DNA from 3 places in the Massilia phyllosphaerae genome. Region 3 is predicted to be linked to each of the others. Evidence: riboswitches for the same ligand, from Rfam matches in the RefSeq annotation. Region 3 holds a riboswitch; each other region holds the start of a gene.

Region 1 (5,029 bases), on a different contig from region 3:
ACCACGCGCAGCGTCGCCCCGACCGAAGCCGGGCAACAGCTGTTCGCGCGCCTGCAACCGGTGCTGGGCGAGATGGACGCGGCCGTGCGCGAGGTCGGCGCGCACCAGGACACGCCGCGCGGTACCGTGCGCGTGAACCTGCCGCGCATCGCCGCGCAATGGGTCGTCGGGCCGATCCTGGCCGACTTTTTGGCGGCTTACCCGGGCGTGCGGGTCGATCTGGTGGTGGACGACAGCATCACCGACGTCGTCGCCGGCGGCTTCGACGCCGGCATCCGCTCCGGCGAACTGGTGCAGCAGGATATGGTGGCGATCCGGCTCACGCCCGACCTGCGCATGGCGGTGGTGGGCGCCCCTGCCTATCTTGCCCGGCATCCGGCGCCGCAAGCGCCGCTGCAACTGCGCGAACACGCCTGCCTGACCTACCGCTGGCGCGAGAGCGGGACGCTGCAGCGCTGGCGTTTCTCGGGGCCGGCGGGGGCCAGCGAGGTCGCCGTCGATAGCGTGTTCACCGCCAACGACACCAATCTGCTGCTGGATGCCGCGCTGCGCGGCGCCGGCCTGGCGTATCTCCTCGACGGCCTGGTGGCGCCCTACCTGGCGCGTGGGGAACTGGTGCGCGTGCTGGAACCCTGGTGCCCGCCATTCGCCGGCTTCTACCTCTATTACCCGAACCGGACACACATGCCGGCGGCGCTGCGCGCATTCGTCGACGTCCTCAAGTCCAGCTACGCGGATCGATGATCATCCCGTATCGCCGCATCAGGAAAACGGGAACGCGACCTCCGGCTCGCGACCGCTGACGATATCGGCCAGCGCCCGGCCCGAGCCGCAGGCCATGGTCCAGCCCAGCGTGCCGTGGCCGGTATTCAGGTACAGGTTGGCATGGCACGTCCTGCCGACGTAGGGCACGTTCGACGGCGTCAGCGGCCGCAGGCCGGCCCAGTAACGCACCTGGTCGTAGTCGCAGGCGTCGGGGAACAGGGCGCGCACGCGGCGCGTGATCGCTTCGCAGCGCACCATGTTGAGTTCGCGCGAATAACCGTTCAACTCGCAGGTGCCGGCCACGCGCAGGCGCGATCCGAGCCGCGACATGACCAGCTTGTGGCCGTCGTCGGTGAGCGACACCGTCGGTGCCGCGGCGGCATCGGCGATCGGGTAGGTCGCGGAGTAGCCTTTGCCCGGATAGATCATCAGGCGGATGCCGAGCGGTGCCAGCAGGGCAGGGGAGAAACTGCCGAGCGCGACGACGACAGCGTCGGCACGCAGCACCTGGTGCCGACCGGCGCCGTCGATGACTTCGACGCCGGTGATTGTTCCTGCCTCGGCCAGCAGGCGGGTCGCCGTTATGTTGTAGGCAAAATGGACGCCGGCAGCCGTGCTGCGGGCGGCAAGCCGGGTCGTGAACCGGTAGACGTCGCCCGATTCGTCGCTGGCCGTGAAGTCGCCGCCCACCAGCCGCGGGCGTGCCGCGCGCAGGGCCGGCTCGATGCGCACGACCTCGTCGGCGTCGATCGTCATGCGCGGGCAGCCCAGTGCGCGCATCGCCGCCGCCGCGGCGCACGCTTTGTCGAACTCCCGCTCGTCGGTATAGAAATGCAGGATGCCGCGTTCCAGGTGATCGTATTCGATGCCGGTGTCGGCACGCAGGGCCTGCAGACTGCGACGGCTGTAGTCGGCCAGCGCGACGATCCGCCGCAGGTTGGCGGCGACGCGCCCCGGCCGGCACTCGCTGATGAAGCGCAGGCACCAGCGCCATTGCAGCGGATCGGCGCGCAGGCGGAACAGCAGCGGCGCATCGTCGCGCCCGAGCGAGCGCAGCACCTTGAGCAGGCTGGCAGGATTCGCCCACGGCTCGGCATGCGACACCGAGATCTGGCAGCCGTTGGCAAAGCTGGTCTCCTGCGCCGGTCCGCTCTGGCGTTCGAGGACGGTCACGCCATGGCCGGCCTGGCGCAGGTACCAGGCCGACGCGGTGCCGACCGCGCCGGCGCCCAACACGATGATGTTCAAGGTTGCTCACTCCCCGGGTCACGATAAGGACTGGCAATCCGGCGGAGAGAAGGAAAACGGATGCGGGGCGGCGCGCGCGCAGTCTGTCCGGGCTTCCCTTCGCTGGCATTATCCAGATCAGGTTCAAAGGGTATGTCTCACCCGCGCGTCGCTGGCGACGACGCAGGACCCCTAGCGTTGTGTCATCTCTTGCGAGGTGACGGCAGCAGTGTACGCAGGTTCCGGGCGGCTGGCAAACGCCGCTAGCCGCCTAGTCCAGCCATGGGTGGGCCGCCAGCCAGCGTCCCAGCTCATTGTCGTTGGCGCACTGCAGTTTGCTGAAGATGTTGGCGCGGTGGGTTTCGACCGAGCGCGGGCCGCAGGGCGGGACCAGGACGCGGGCGATTTCCTTGTTCGGCTGACCCAGCCCCACCAAGCGCGCGACCTCGCGCTCGCGCGGCGTCAGCTCGGCCCACAGCCGCAGCGCCTGGACACGGACGCGGGCCAGGGCGATAGCGGCCGGGAGCTTGTCGAGCAAATGCTGGGTGTCCGGTTTTTCGACCCAGTCGTAGGCGCCGCGCCGGACCGCTTCCAGCGCGGTCGGAATGTCGCCATGCGCCGACAGGAACAGCGTCACCAGCGGACTGTGTTCCGCGAGCAGGCGTTCGAAGACCGCCAGCCCGCTCATCCCTTTCATGCGCAGGTCGAGGATCACGCAGCCCGGCTGGCGCATGTCGACGGCATCCAGGAAGGCCTCCCCGGAATCGAAGGCCTGCACCGCCAGCCCCTGGGAAAACAGCAGCAGAAGCAGCGAGCGGCGGAGTGCTTCGTCATCGTCGACGACGTACAGCGTGAGTGGCATGTCTTTCATGGTACGGTGGGGAGCGTGAAGGAAAAGGCGGCACCGCCGCCGGCACGATTTTCGACGGTCATGAAGCCGCCATGTGCTTCGATGATGGTGCGGCAAATGTTCAATCCCAGGCCCAGCCCGTCGGCCTTGGTGGTGAAGAACGGGGCGAACACCTGTTCCAGCTGTTCCGGAGGAATGCCGGGCCCGCGGTCGGCGACGGTGATGCGCAGGCCCTGTTCGGCGCGCTGGCAGGCGAGCTCGATGCTGCGCTGGGTGGGCGGCGGGTGCGGCTGGTCCTGCGTCGGCTGCATCGCCTGCAGGGCGTTGTGGACCAGGTTGGCCAGCACCTGCTCGAGCAGTACCCGGTCGCCGCGCACCGGCGCGCCGCCATCTTCCATCAGCAGCCGCAAGGTGACGCCGTGGCGTTGCAGCTCGGGCTTGAGCAGCGTCGCCGCATGGGCGACGACGCTGTCCATCCCCAGGCGCTCGTAGTGGGCGCGCTGCGGATTGATGAAGGCGCGCACCCGCTTGACGATTTCGCTGGCGCGCCTGCTCTGTCCGACGATGTCGTCGAGCGCGCCCGCGAGCATCGTGCCGGCCGTGGTGTCCGCCGACCCACCTGCCGCGGTACCTGCGAGCGCGCGGGCGGCGACGGCGAAGTTCGACAGGGCCATCAACGGCTGGTTGAGTTCATGTGCCAGCGTGGACGCCATCTCGCCGACGCTGGCGAGGCGCGCGCTGCGCTGGAGCCGCAACTCCTGTTCCCGCTGCCGGGTTTCTGCCTGTTTCTGGGCGGTGATGTCCACCACGGAGCTCATCCAGCCCCGGTGTACGCCCTGCGCGTCGACCAGCGGGGCGGCATACACCATCGTGATCACATCATGGCCGTCCTTGTGCCGCACACGCGATTCGAAGCCGTGCGGCGCGGCGCGTCCCTGCAAGGCCTCGTCGCTTTCGCGCGCCTGTTTTTCCAGGTCGTCCGGATGCCAGTAGGGATAAGGCGGGCTGCGCCCGAGCAATTCCTCCGCGCTGTACCCTACCATGGCGCACAGTGCCGGATTGACGTAGATGATCTTGCCTTCCGGGTCGCGCGCGCGCATGCCCACGAGCAGGGAGTCTTCCATCGCCTTGCGGAACGCGTGCGCTTCTTGCAGGTCGCTGGTGCGCTCCTCGACCCGCCGCTCCAGCTCGAGGCGGGCCGCGCGCTGTTCGGCGAAACGCTTGTCGCGCAAGCGCCAGTACAGCACGCCGAGCAGCAGCAGCGCGACGGCCAGCGCGGTAAGCGCGAGCGCGGCGCGGCGTGCCTGCACCACCTCCTTCATGTCGGTCGTGACCGTGAGCGTCCAGCCTAGCTCCGGCAGGGGCGTGTCGAGCGCCAGCAGGTCCATGCGGCGCCCGTGCACGTCGGTGTGCAGGACGAAGCCGGGCAAGTCCATGCCCGGCCGGCCATGGGCTTCGGTGCGCCATGGCAGCACATCGAAGCGTGCGCGGCTGCCGTACTGGCCGTGGTCAGCGATCCAGCGCGCGTCGTTCGCGGCAAGCGGCCGGATGCCGTGGAACAGCCATGCCGGCACGGCGCTCAGGAACACGATGCCGCGGCTGTCCCTGAGCACGACAGGATCGCCGCCGCGCATCCACGCGGCTTGCAGCGGTTCCAGGCTGATCTTGACGACCACCACGCCGAGAACGGCGCCGTCCGCCCGGACCGGCTCGGCGATGAACAGGCCCGACTGTCCGGTCGTGAGGCCGAGACCATAGAAGTAGCCGCGGCGGCCCTGCAGGGCATCTTCCACATAGGGCCGCCGGCGGTAGGATTGGCCGACGAAGCTCGACGGCAGGTTCCAGTTACTGGCGGCCAGCGTCAGTCCCGACCGGTCGACCAGGTACAGCACGGCGGCGCCGGTGGTCGCCTGCAGGTCGGCGAAGTAGCCGTCGACGCGTGCCTTCAAGGCCGCGTCCATCGGGGCGCGCAACAGGTCGCGCACATCCGGATGGCGGGCGGCGGCGTGCGGCAGGAAGTCGTGTTTCTCGACCAGGCCGCGCAACCCGAGGACGTGTGCGGCGGCGGCCTGGCGCAGGGCGTCCATCTTGAATTGCAGTTCGCGCCGTTCGGCCCAGTTCCCGCAGGCCGCGATCAGCATCAGCGCTCCCGCGGCGGCAACGAGCTTGCGCCAGTGACGTGCGTTG
Region 2 (5,029 bases), on a different contig from region 3:
CGATTCCGGAGCGCCCATGATTTTCGCTCATCTCACCAAGGGTTGGATGGCCCGCCGTCGCGAGGCCGGCCTTGCCTCCTGGCTGCTGTCCATCGCGCGCAGCGCACGCGTACTGGCCTATTACCGCGCCCACCGCGACCTGTGCCGGCTCGGCGTCTACCGCCGCCACGTGGCCGGGCGGTCCAACGACGACCCCTTCCACCATCTCAGCCACCGCGACTACCTGATCAAGGGCCTGTCGCCGCGCCGCCGCGTGCAGGCCGTGCTGAGCCATTACCGCTTCGAGGAAACCACCTTCAACGACGCCTACCTGCAGGCCGTGTACGGTGCGCGCGGCCTGCCGCTGTGGCAGCACGAGGCCGAGGTGGATGGCCAGCTGAGCAGCTTCATGATCCAGCTCGAGATGGCTTCGCGCAGCAATGCCGAGGGCGACCTGACCGTGGCCCTGGTGGCCGACGGCAGGTGCCTGCACCGCCTGTCCTTCAGCTGGCTCGACGGCCGCATGGTCGGGCTGGACATGCCGGTGGTGCCCTTCATCGCCCGCAACCAGGGACGCTGGGCCGATTCCGGTGCCGCCTTCGACGCCTTCGAGCGCGTGTTCCCCAACAATTCGCCCAGCTTCTTCTGCTTTGCCGCGATGCAGGGCATCGCCATGGCGCTCGGCATGGACAAGGTGATGGCGATCCGCAGCGACGCCCACATCGCCTACGACCCGGACCCGGACAAGCACTTCGCCAACGCCTACGACGGCTTCTGGAAGATCCTCGGCGGCGCCGAGACCGGCAGCGGCTATGTCATCGGCCTGCCCTTCTACGTCAAGCCGCTGGCCGACATGCCGTCCAAGCACCGCAAGCGCGCGGCCCAGCGCCGCGAGCACTGGCGCGTGATCGGCGATGCGGCGCGCGCCACGCTGCAGCGCCACCTGCTGCATGCGCGCGTGCAGGTCGCGCACCCGGCGCCGGTGCTGGAAACGGCGTAGGAACCAATTCGCCGCTTTTACGTCTATTGACATAAGTACTACATAGGCGCACACTCGCGCCTTCGCTAGGGGTCCTGGAAGTTCGCTTCCGGGTGAGAGATACCCTTCGTACCTGATCTGGATAATGCCAGCGAAGGAAAGCGCAACGCAGTTCCCATCTTGTTTGCCCTTCCCCCGTTGGCTCCGGCTTTGATAAAGCAGCGCAGCCGGACGGCGCGCGAAACGAGCAAACACATGAACCATCCACTGAAGCATTCGATCCTGGCTTGCGCATTGATGCAGGCCTTTGCAGTGTCGGCGCAAACTGCGGCACAAACCACGGCCCAGGCCGACGCCGGCCAGCCGGTCAACGAAGTCGTCGTCACCGGTAACCGCTTCATTGCCCTCGACCGCGCCAGCGTCGGCGGCTTCGGCGAAGCCTCGCTGTTCGAGACCCCGGCCTCGATCATCTCGATCGGCCGCACCCAGATGCAGGACCTGTCGATCCGCTCGACCACCGACGCCGTGCGCTTCGACGCCTCGGTCAGCGACGCCTACAACGCGGTCGGCTACGCCGAACAGTTCTCGATCCGCGGCTTCACGCTCGACAACAACTACAGCTACCGCAAGGACGGCTTCGCGATCCCGGGCGACACCCAGATCCCGCTCGAGAACAAGGAGCGCGTCGAGATCCTGAAGGGCCTGGCCGGCCTGACCGCCGGCATCGCCGCCCCGGGCGGCATCGTCAACTACGTCACCAAGCGCCCTACCGACAAGCCGTTGCGCTCGGCCACGGTGGAAGTCAGCGAGCGCGGCACGCTGTACGGCAGCGCCGACATCGGTGGCCGCTTCGAGGACCGCCGCTTCGGCTACCGCATCAATGCCGCCGCCGCCGACCTGCATCCCTACGTGCGCGGCGCCAACGGCGACCGCCAGTTCGTCTCCGGTGCCTTCGACTGGCAGATCACCCCGGATGCGCTGCTGCAGCTGGACATGGACTACCAACGCAAGTCGCAGATCACGGCGCCCGGCTACCAGCTGATCCGCGGCGAAGTGCTGCCGACCAACGTGTCCGCCAAGACGCTGCTGAACGACCAGCCCTGGACCAAGCCGGTCGAGACGCGCGACACCAACCTCGGCCTGCGCTTCGAGTACAAGCTGGCGCCGGGCTGGACCGCCACCGCCTCGGCCAACAAGCACTGGTTCAAGCGCGACGACTACACCGCCTTCCCCTACGGCTGCAGCAACGAGGGCGACGGCTACTACCCGGGCTACTGCTCGAACGGCGACTACGACGTGTACGATTACCAGAGCGTGGGCGAGCGCAAGAGCCCGTGGGGCGTGCAGGCCATGGTGCAGGGCAAGTTCGCCACCGGCACGCTGCGCCATGCGCTGACCGTCGGCGCTTCCTACAACGAGCGCCACGACAGCTTCGGCGACTACGTCTACGAACTGGTCGGCTCCAGCAACATCTGGACGCCGCGCGTGACGCCGCAGGCCGATCCCGCGATATTCAGCACGGGCCGGGTGTTCGAGCGCCGCAGCGACCAGGAAAGCGCGCTGTTCGCCCAGGACATCGTGACCCTGGGCCAGGGTTTCACCCTGCACGGCGGCCTGCGCCACGTGCAGATCAAGCGCAGCGAGTTCGACGAGGACATCGGCGACAAAGGCGACTACGTCCATGCCGACAACAGCTTCACGCTGCCGAGCGTGGCCCTGGTCTACCGCATCGGCCGCGACTGGAATGCCTACGGTTCGTTCAGCCATGGCCTGCAACACGGCGGCATCGCGCCCATGATGACCAGTAATCAATACCAGGTGCTGCCGCCGGCCCGTTCGCGCCAGGCCGAATTCGGCCTCAAGGGCGCGCTGTCGAATGGCCTGAATTTGTCGGCTGCGCTGTTCCAGATCCGCCAGGGCCTCGAGTACGAAGATCCGTTCCAGACCATCAACGGCCTGCATCCTTTCGTGCGCGGCGGGCGCGAGACCCATCGCGGCCTCGAGGTCTCGGCCGACGGCCGGACCGGCGCCTTCGACTACGGCGTGTCGCTGATGGCGCTGAACACGCGCCAGGACGGCACCGGCCAGGCCGGCATCGACGGCAAGCGCGTCACCGACGTCCCGGCCTTCAAGTCGACCGCGTGGCTGCAATACGCGGTGCCGGCGGTGCCGGGCCTGAAGGTGGACGGCATCTGGCAGTATGCCGGCAAGAAGGCCTTCGACGTCCAGAACACCGTGTTCGTGCCGGACTACCACGTGTTCGGCGCCGGCGCCTCGTACGGGCTGAAGCTGGGCGCGACGCAGGTCACCGTGCGTGCGCGCGTGGACAACCTGTTCGACAAGTTCTACTGGCGCGACGTGACGCCTTCGCTGGGCGGTTACCTGCTGGCGGGGGCGCCGCGGACGTTCAGGTTGTCGGCGCAGTTTGATTTGTAAGTTGCTGGCGGTACGCGGACAGCTTCTCTTCCGCTACCCCGCCGCCGTCGCCCCTGCGAAGGCAGGGGCCTAAGTTCTGCATGCGATACGGGGAAGCCGGCAGAATTGGGCCCCTGCCTCCGCAGGGGCGACGTGCAAGCTTACTCTGCACGGACTTGAGTAAGCAGGCCTTCAACCCGCGCCACCCGCTCCTCCAGCTCCCCCTCCACCAGCACATACGGTATCCCCCGCGCCGCCAGCACCGCCACCAGTTGCGCATGCACCCGCTGCCGCACTTCGTCCGAATCGCGCATCAGCCCATCCGGCACCCACGGCAGGTCCGGCGCCGCCACCAGCGTCAGCGCGTAGTCGTGCGCCGCTTCCAGCGCCAGCAGCGCGGGCGGCACGCGGCCCCAGTAGATGCGGCTGTAGACCGCTGTCATCAGCGGCGTGGTGTCGCAGAAAAGGAAACCGCGCGCGGCCGGCCGCGCCGCCATCGCATCCTCGCGCGCCAGCTGGGTACGCGCGATGCCGGGCTGGTCGTCTTCATGCGGCACGCGGCCGTGCACGTCGACGAACTCGCGCAGGTACTCCGGCACCCACAGCGTGCCGTAGCGGCGCGCCAGCGCGTCGGCCAGGGTCGACTTGCCGGTCGATTCGGCGCCGAGGATAGCGATGCGCCGCGGCGCGGCCGGCGCCGTCATTGCGCGCCCTCGCGCGCCGCCCTGCTCCAGGTGCGCAGGCCGGCCGCGGCCATCACGACGAACAGCGCGTACAGCACGGCCGTCAGGTACAGCTGCTTGTGCACGTACAGGCCGACGTAGATGACGTCGACCACGATCCAGACATGCCAGTTCTCGACCTTCTTGCGCGCCGTGAGCAGCGTGCCGAGCAGGCTGCCGGCGGTCAGGAAGGCGTCGGTGCCCGGCACGTCGGTGTCGGTGGCATGGCCGAGGAAGGCCCACAGCAGCAGGTAGCCGAGCGCCCAGCCGGCAAGGGCCCTGGTCCAGCCGGCGCGGTCCATGCGCGTGACCACCAGCGGCGCGCCGGCAGCGGCGTCGAGGCTGCCGCGTCCACCTTTCAGCCACTGGGTCCAGCCCCACAGCGAGGCCGCGATGAACACGCCCTGCAGGCCGGCATCGCCGTACAGGCGCGCATCGAAGAACACGATGCCGTACATGGCCGACGAGACGATCGCGAACAGCCAGGCCCAGTGCAAGCGGCGGATGTTCAGCAGCACCGTCGCGATCGACAGGGCGAAGGAAATCAGTTCCAGCGGCGTGGTCTTGAATCCAAGGATGAGGAGGCTGTCGTTCATGCGGGCGCCGTATCGGATGGGTCAGCGATTATCCGAGCTGCGGCGGCTTTATGCAAGGCGCCGCAGCTCGCACCGGTATCCGCGCCGCTGTCCGCTTCCGGACACCCTTGCCCGGCGCCGGGCAGCACAGGGCCGGCAAACCCGCCGTTTCACGGGGGAACACGGCCTGGCACGCCGCTTGCAATACAGGACACATAGCCACTTCGACGTACCGCCCCATGGACCATGCCATCCCGATCGAGACCCTGCGCCGCCGCCGTCTGCACCACATCGCCGGCGCCGCCTGCCTGTTCGCGTTTCTGTGCGCCGGCGCCTGGGGCCTGAACCGCGTACTGCGC
Region 3 (5,029 bases):
CCGCCCGCCAGGTCGTAGCCGAGCGCATCCGGGTATTCGCAGAACAGCAGGCCGGGCAGGGTCTCGAAATCCATGCCCAGCTTGTGCATCACGGTATAGATATCGGCGCCGGTGTCGACCAGCGACAGGGTCACGATGTCGAGGCTGGAAACGATCGGCAGCTGGCGGAAGATGGTCTCGACCAGCTCGCGGAAGCTGCCGGCGCCCACCAGTTCGAGGTCGAAGGCCTGGTGCCGCATCATGATGGCGTGGTTGCTCTCGGCCTGGTCGATCAGGCTGGACAGCTGGCGCCGCAAAGCCTCGTTCTCGGCGATTAACTCGCGCACACTGGCACCACGCTCATGCATTGTTCGTTCCCTTTCAGCAATAACTTCAAACATTACGCTAACTCGGCCGCCTTGGAAACCGAAAAGGCGTAAAGATGAGGCAAGCGTTGCCGGAACGTCAGATCGGCGCCAATCGCCGCGGCCGCGTCAGCGCATTGATTGCGGCTTCCACGATTGGCGGCGCCAGCATGTGCACCGCGCGCGGCACCAGGTCGAGGTGCACGTCGGCCCCGAGTTCGGCCAGGCGCGCGGCCGCGCGGCGGCTGTGATCGGCCGGCACGGTGCCGTCCATCGTGCCGTGGACCAGGCTGACTGTGGTGCGCCCTTCCCATGCGGCGGGCAGCGGCGCGAAGCGCCCGGCGATGGCAACCACGTGGCGCGCAAGCCAAGCCTCCGTGCACGCCTCCAGCGCCATGATCGCGCCTTGCGAGAAGCCGGCCAGCACGGTGTTGTCGGGCGCCGCACCGTGCACGCGCTGCAGGCCGCGGATGGTGTCGACAAAGGCCGGCAAGGCAGCGCGGATGCGCGCCGGGCGCTTGTCTTCGGTGATGCCGTCGACCGAGAACCATTGGTAGCCCTGCTCGCCCAGGTCGTAGGGCAAGGCGGCCGGCGGCGCGGCGATGACGGCGTGCGGCAGCGCCGATGCGATGCGCGCGGCCAGCGGCGCCATGGCGGCCGGGGTGGCGCCGACGCCGTGCAGCAGGATGATCAATGAATGCGCCAATGGGCTTGCCGCCATCAAAAAACTCGCTTCAAAAGGCTCGCTTCAAAAGGCTAATTCCGCGTCCAGCTCCTGGCCCAAGCGCAGCTCGGTGCCGGCGCCGCGCACCACGATGCAGTTCATGCCGATGCACACCGCGCCTTCCAGGCGCGCGTTGGCGCGGTAGGTTTGCAGGATGTCGAGCGGGTCGGGGCCGGGGATGGCGGTGGCCTGGTCGATCGACGGGATCGGGCAGCGCCCGCAGGGCTTCACCGGCCGGATCGCGAGGTCGGCGTCGTGCAGCGCCTCGAGGTAATCCTCCTCGAAGGCTTCCAGGCCGTCGACCACCAGGTTGGGGCGGAAGCGGTCCATCGGCAGCGGCGCCCGTCCGGCGCCGTGCAGCCGCAGGTTCAGGTCGTCGAGCGAGGCCTGGCCGATCAGCAGCAGCGGATAGCCGTCGGCGAAGCGGGTCTGCGAGGCGACGCCGCCGGTCCACTTGACGCTGGTCGGCCGCTGGATGTCGCGGCGGAAGCGCACCAGGCGGCAGGCCGTGCCGAGCGCCGCGCTGAACCAGCCGGCCGCGGCATCGCCGCAATCGGCGGCGTCGACCAGGTCGTCCCAGACGCGAACCCGGCGCGGTGTTTCGGTGCCGCTCCAGGCCAGCGACAGTTTGATGTCGGGCTGGCCGGGCATGCTCACGTGCAGATAGTCACCGTCCGGACGCGGCCGGATCAGCGCCATGCGCGGGTGTTCGCGCTGGGTGAGGAACTGGCCGTCCTCCAGCACCACCATCCATTCGCGGTCGTGCACGCCCAGGGCGGACAGGCCGGCATCGAGCAGCGTGGCGGCGGGGACCGGCATGCCGGCGCAGGATTTGATCGGGTAGAGGATGAGTTGGGTGAGCGTGGGCATTGGCGAAGCGGCGTGGGATGTCCGCAGAAGATAATAATCGGCCCGCACATTGTAAACGTCGTTCCCGGCCTGGGCTGCCCCCTTGGCGGGAACCCAAGTTTGCTAGCGAAACGCATACATCTTGGGTTCCCGCCTGCGCGGGAATGACGTTCATACGTCGCGGGCCGAAACATCACTCATTGCCATCTTTTAAAAACCGACGTACACTCCGCTCGTCGCCTTCGATTCGCATGAAGCGACAACAACGCTAGGGGTCCTGCGCCATCAACCGCGCGGGTGAGACATACCCTTCGAACCTGATCTGGATAATGCCAGCGAAGGGAAGCTACAGAGTCCGCATGCACGCGCCTCCCGGCCGGCAAGCCTGCTCCGCACTCCTCACGCTGGATCGCCGATCCTCAGTGACCAAAGGAGTGCACTTGAACGCCGATCCGAAATTCCTCTCCGCCAGCGCCACCGTCGATGCCGCTGCCATCAACCCGTTGCCGAACTCGCGCAAGGTGTATGTCACGGGCAGCCGTCCCGACATCCGCGTGCCGATGCGCGAAATCCGCCAGGCCGACACGCCGGCGTCCTTCGGCCATGAACCGAATCCGCCGCTGTGGGTGTACGACACCTCTGGCCCCTACACCGACCCCGATGCGCGCATCGACATCCGCTCCGGCCTGGCCCCGCTGCGCGCCGGCTGGATCGGCGAGCGCGGCGACACCGCCGAACTGCCCGGCCCCACCTCCGAGTACGGCAACGCGCGCCTGAACGACCCCAAGCTGGCCGAGCTGCGCTTCCACCTGCAGCGCAAGCCGCGCCGCGCCCTCCCCGGCCGCAACGTCACCCAGATGCATTACGCGCGCCAGGGGATCATCACGCCCGAAATGGAATTCGTCGCCGTGCGCGAAAACCTGCGGCGCCAGGAATACCTCGCCACCCTGGAAGCGGCCGGCCCCACGGGCAAGCGCATGGCCCAGATGATCGGGCGCCAGCATGCGGGCCAGTCGTTCGGCGCGGCGATCCCGCGCGAGATCACGGCCGCATTCGTGTGCGACGAGATTGCCCGCGGCCGCGCCATCCTGCCGAACAACATCAATCACCCGGAATCGGAGCCGATGATCATCGGCCGCAACTTCCTGGTGAAGATCAACGCCAACATCGGCAACTCGGCGGTCACCTCGTCGATCGGCGAGGAAGTCGAAAAGATGACCTGGGCCATCCGCTGGGGCGGCGACACCGTGATGGACCTCTCCACCGGCAAGCATATCCACGAGACGCGCGAGTGGATCCTGCGTAACAGCCCGGTCCCGATCGGCACCGTGCCGCTGTACCAGGCGCTGGAAAAGGTGAACGGCAAGGCCGAGGACCTGACCTGGGAGATGTACCGCGACACCCTGATCGAACAGGCCGAGCAAGGCGTCGACTACTTCACCATCCACGCCGGCGTGCGCCTGCCCTTCGTGCCGATGACGGCGAACCGCCTGACCGGCATCGTCTCGCGCGGCGGCTCGATCATTGCCAAGTGGTGCCTGGCGCATCACAAGGAATCCTTCCTGTACACGCACTTCGAAGAGATCTGCGAGATCATGAAGGCCTACGACGTCGCCTTCAGCCTGGGCGACGGCCTGCGCCCCGGCTCGATCTACGACGCCAACGACGAAGCCCAGCTGGCCGAACTGCGCACCCTCGGCGAACTCACGCAGATCGCCTGGAAGCACGATGTGCAGACCATGATCGAGGGTCCGGGCCACGTGCCGCTGCACCTGATCAAGGAGAACATGGACCTGCAGCTGGAGCAGTGCCACGAAGCGCCCTTCTACACCCTGGGCCCGCTGACCACCGACATCGCTCCCGGCTACGACCACATCACCTCCGGCATCGGCGCCGCCAACATCGGCTGGTACGGCACCGCCATGCTGTGCTACGTGACGCCCAAGGAGCACCTCGGCCTGCCCGACAAGGACGATGTCAAGGACGGCATCATCACGTACAAGATCGCGGCGCATGCGGCCGACCTGGGCAAGGGCCATCCGGGCGCCCAGATCCGCGACAACGCGCTGTCGAAAGCGCGCTTCGAATTCCGCTGGGAAGACCAGTTCAACATCGGCCTCGATCCGGACAAGGCGAAAGCCTTCCACGACGAGACCCTGCCCAAGGAATCCAGCAAGGTAGCCCACTTCTGCTCGATGTGCGGCCCGCATTTCTGCTCGATGAAGATCACGCAGGAAGTGCGCGACTACGCGGCGCAGGGCATGCAGGTGAAGGCGGTCGAGTTCATGCGCAACGGCGCAGAGCTGTACCAGAAGGCGTGACCATGCTGGAAAGTGAAATTGAAATTGAGTTGAACGGCGCCGTCCACGCGGTGCCCGAAGGCGGCAGCCTGCGCGACCTGGTCGCCTCGCTCGGGCTGGCCGGGCAAGCACTGGCACTGGCCGTGAACCGCAGCGTGGTGCAGCGCGAGCGCTGGGCCGCGACCCCGCTGGCGGCGCACGACAAGGTCGATGTGGTGCGTGCCATCGGCGGCGGCTGAATCCTGTACGGAGACTTATCACTATGAACGAAGCAATGCGTGAAGACCGGCCGCTGACCATCGCCGGCAAGCAGTACCGCTCCCGCCTGCTGGTCGGCAGCGGCAAATACCGCGACCTCGAACAGACGCGTGAAGCAACCGAGGCGGCCGCAGCGGAAATCATCACCGTGGCGATCCGCCGCGTGAACATCGGCCAGGACCCGCATGCGCCGAACCTGCTCGACGTGGTCCCGCCGTCGCGCTACACCATCCTGCCCAACACGGCCGGCTGCTACACCGCCAAGGATGCGGTCTACACGCTGCAGCTGGCGCGCGAGCTGCTCGGCGGGCACAAGCTCGTAAAACTCGAAGTGCTGGGCGACGAAAAGACCCTGTTCCCGAACATGCCGGAAACACTGCGCGCCGCCGAGACCCTGGTGCGCGACGGCTTCGACGTGATGGTCTACTGCAGCGACGACCCGATCCAGGCCAGGATGCTGGAGGAGATCGGCTGCGTGGCGGTGATGCCGCTGGCCTCGCTGATCGGCTCCGGCATGGGCATCCTCAACCCGTGGAACCTGTCGCTGATCATCG

What was found. Region 3 has a riboswitch for thiamine pyrophosphate ahead of thiC (phosphomethylpyrimidine synthase ThiC). Riboswitches for the same ligand answer to the same signal wherever they lie in the genome.
Region 1: it holds a riboswitch for thiamine pyrophosphate, as region 3 does, so the genes downstream of both, U1H99_RS09690 (D-amino acid dehydrogenase) here and thiC (phosphomethylpyrimidine synthase ThiC) in region 3, are expected to answer to the same signal.
Region 2: it holds a riboswitch for thiamine pyrophosphate, as region 3 does, so the genes downstream of both, U1H99_RS07110 (TonB-dependent siderophore receptor) here and thiC (phosphomethylpyrimidine synthase ThiC) in region 3, are expected to answer to the same signal.

What each region holds. Positions count from the first base shown of each region.
Region 1 covers NZ_JAXSQX010000002.1:338,103-343,131, forward strand. The annotation lists gene U1H99_RS09685 (LysR family transcriptional regulator) at 1-744, shown strand, start outside; gene U1H99_RS09690 (D-amino acid dehydrogenase) at 763-2,013, opposite strand; TPP riboswitch at 2,091-2,196, opposite strand; gene U1H99_RS09695 (response regulator transcription factor) at 2,264-2,863, opposite strand; gene U1H99_RS09700 (sensor histidine kinase) at 2,860-5,029, opposite strand, start outside.
Region 2 covers NZ_JAXSQX010000001.1:1,581,584-1,586,612, reverse strand. The annotation lists gene U1H99_RS07115 (DUF535 family protein) at 17-979, shown strand; TPP riboswitch at 1,037-1,135, shown strand; gene U1H99_RS07110 (TonB-dependent siderophore receptor) at 1,214-3,394, shown strand; gene U1H99_RS07105 (AAA family ATPase) at 3,535-4,077, opposite strand; gene pnuC (nicotinamide riboside transporter PnuC) at 4,074-4,691, opposite strand; gene U1H99_RS07095 (efflux RND transporter periplasmic adaptor subunit) at 4,910-5,029, shown strand, end outside.
Region 3 covers NZ_JAXSQX010000008.1:247,192-252,220, forward strand. The annotation lists gene U1H99_RS26230 (DUF484 family protein) at 1-347, opposite strand, end outside; gene U1H99_RS26235 (alpha/beta hydrolase family protein) at 445-1,050, opposite strand; gene U1H99_RS26240 (MOSC domain-containing protein) at 1,093-1,938, opposite strand; TPP riboswitch at 2,178-2,278, shown strand; gene thiC (phosphomethylpyrimidine synthase ThiC) at 2,358-4,238, shown strand; gene thiS (sulfur carrier protein ThiS) at 4,241-4,456, shown strand; gene U1H99_RS26255 (thiazole synthase) at 4,480-5,029, shown strand, end outside.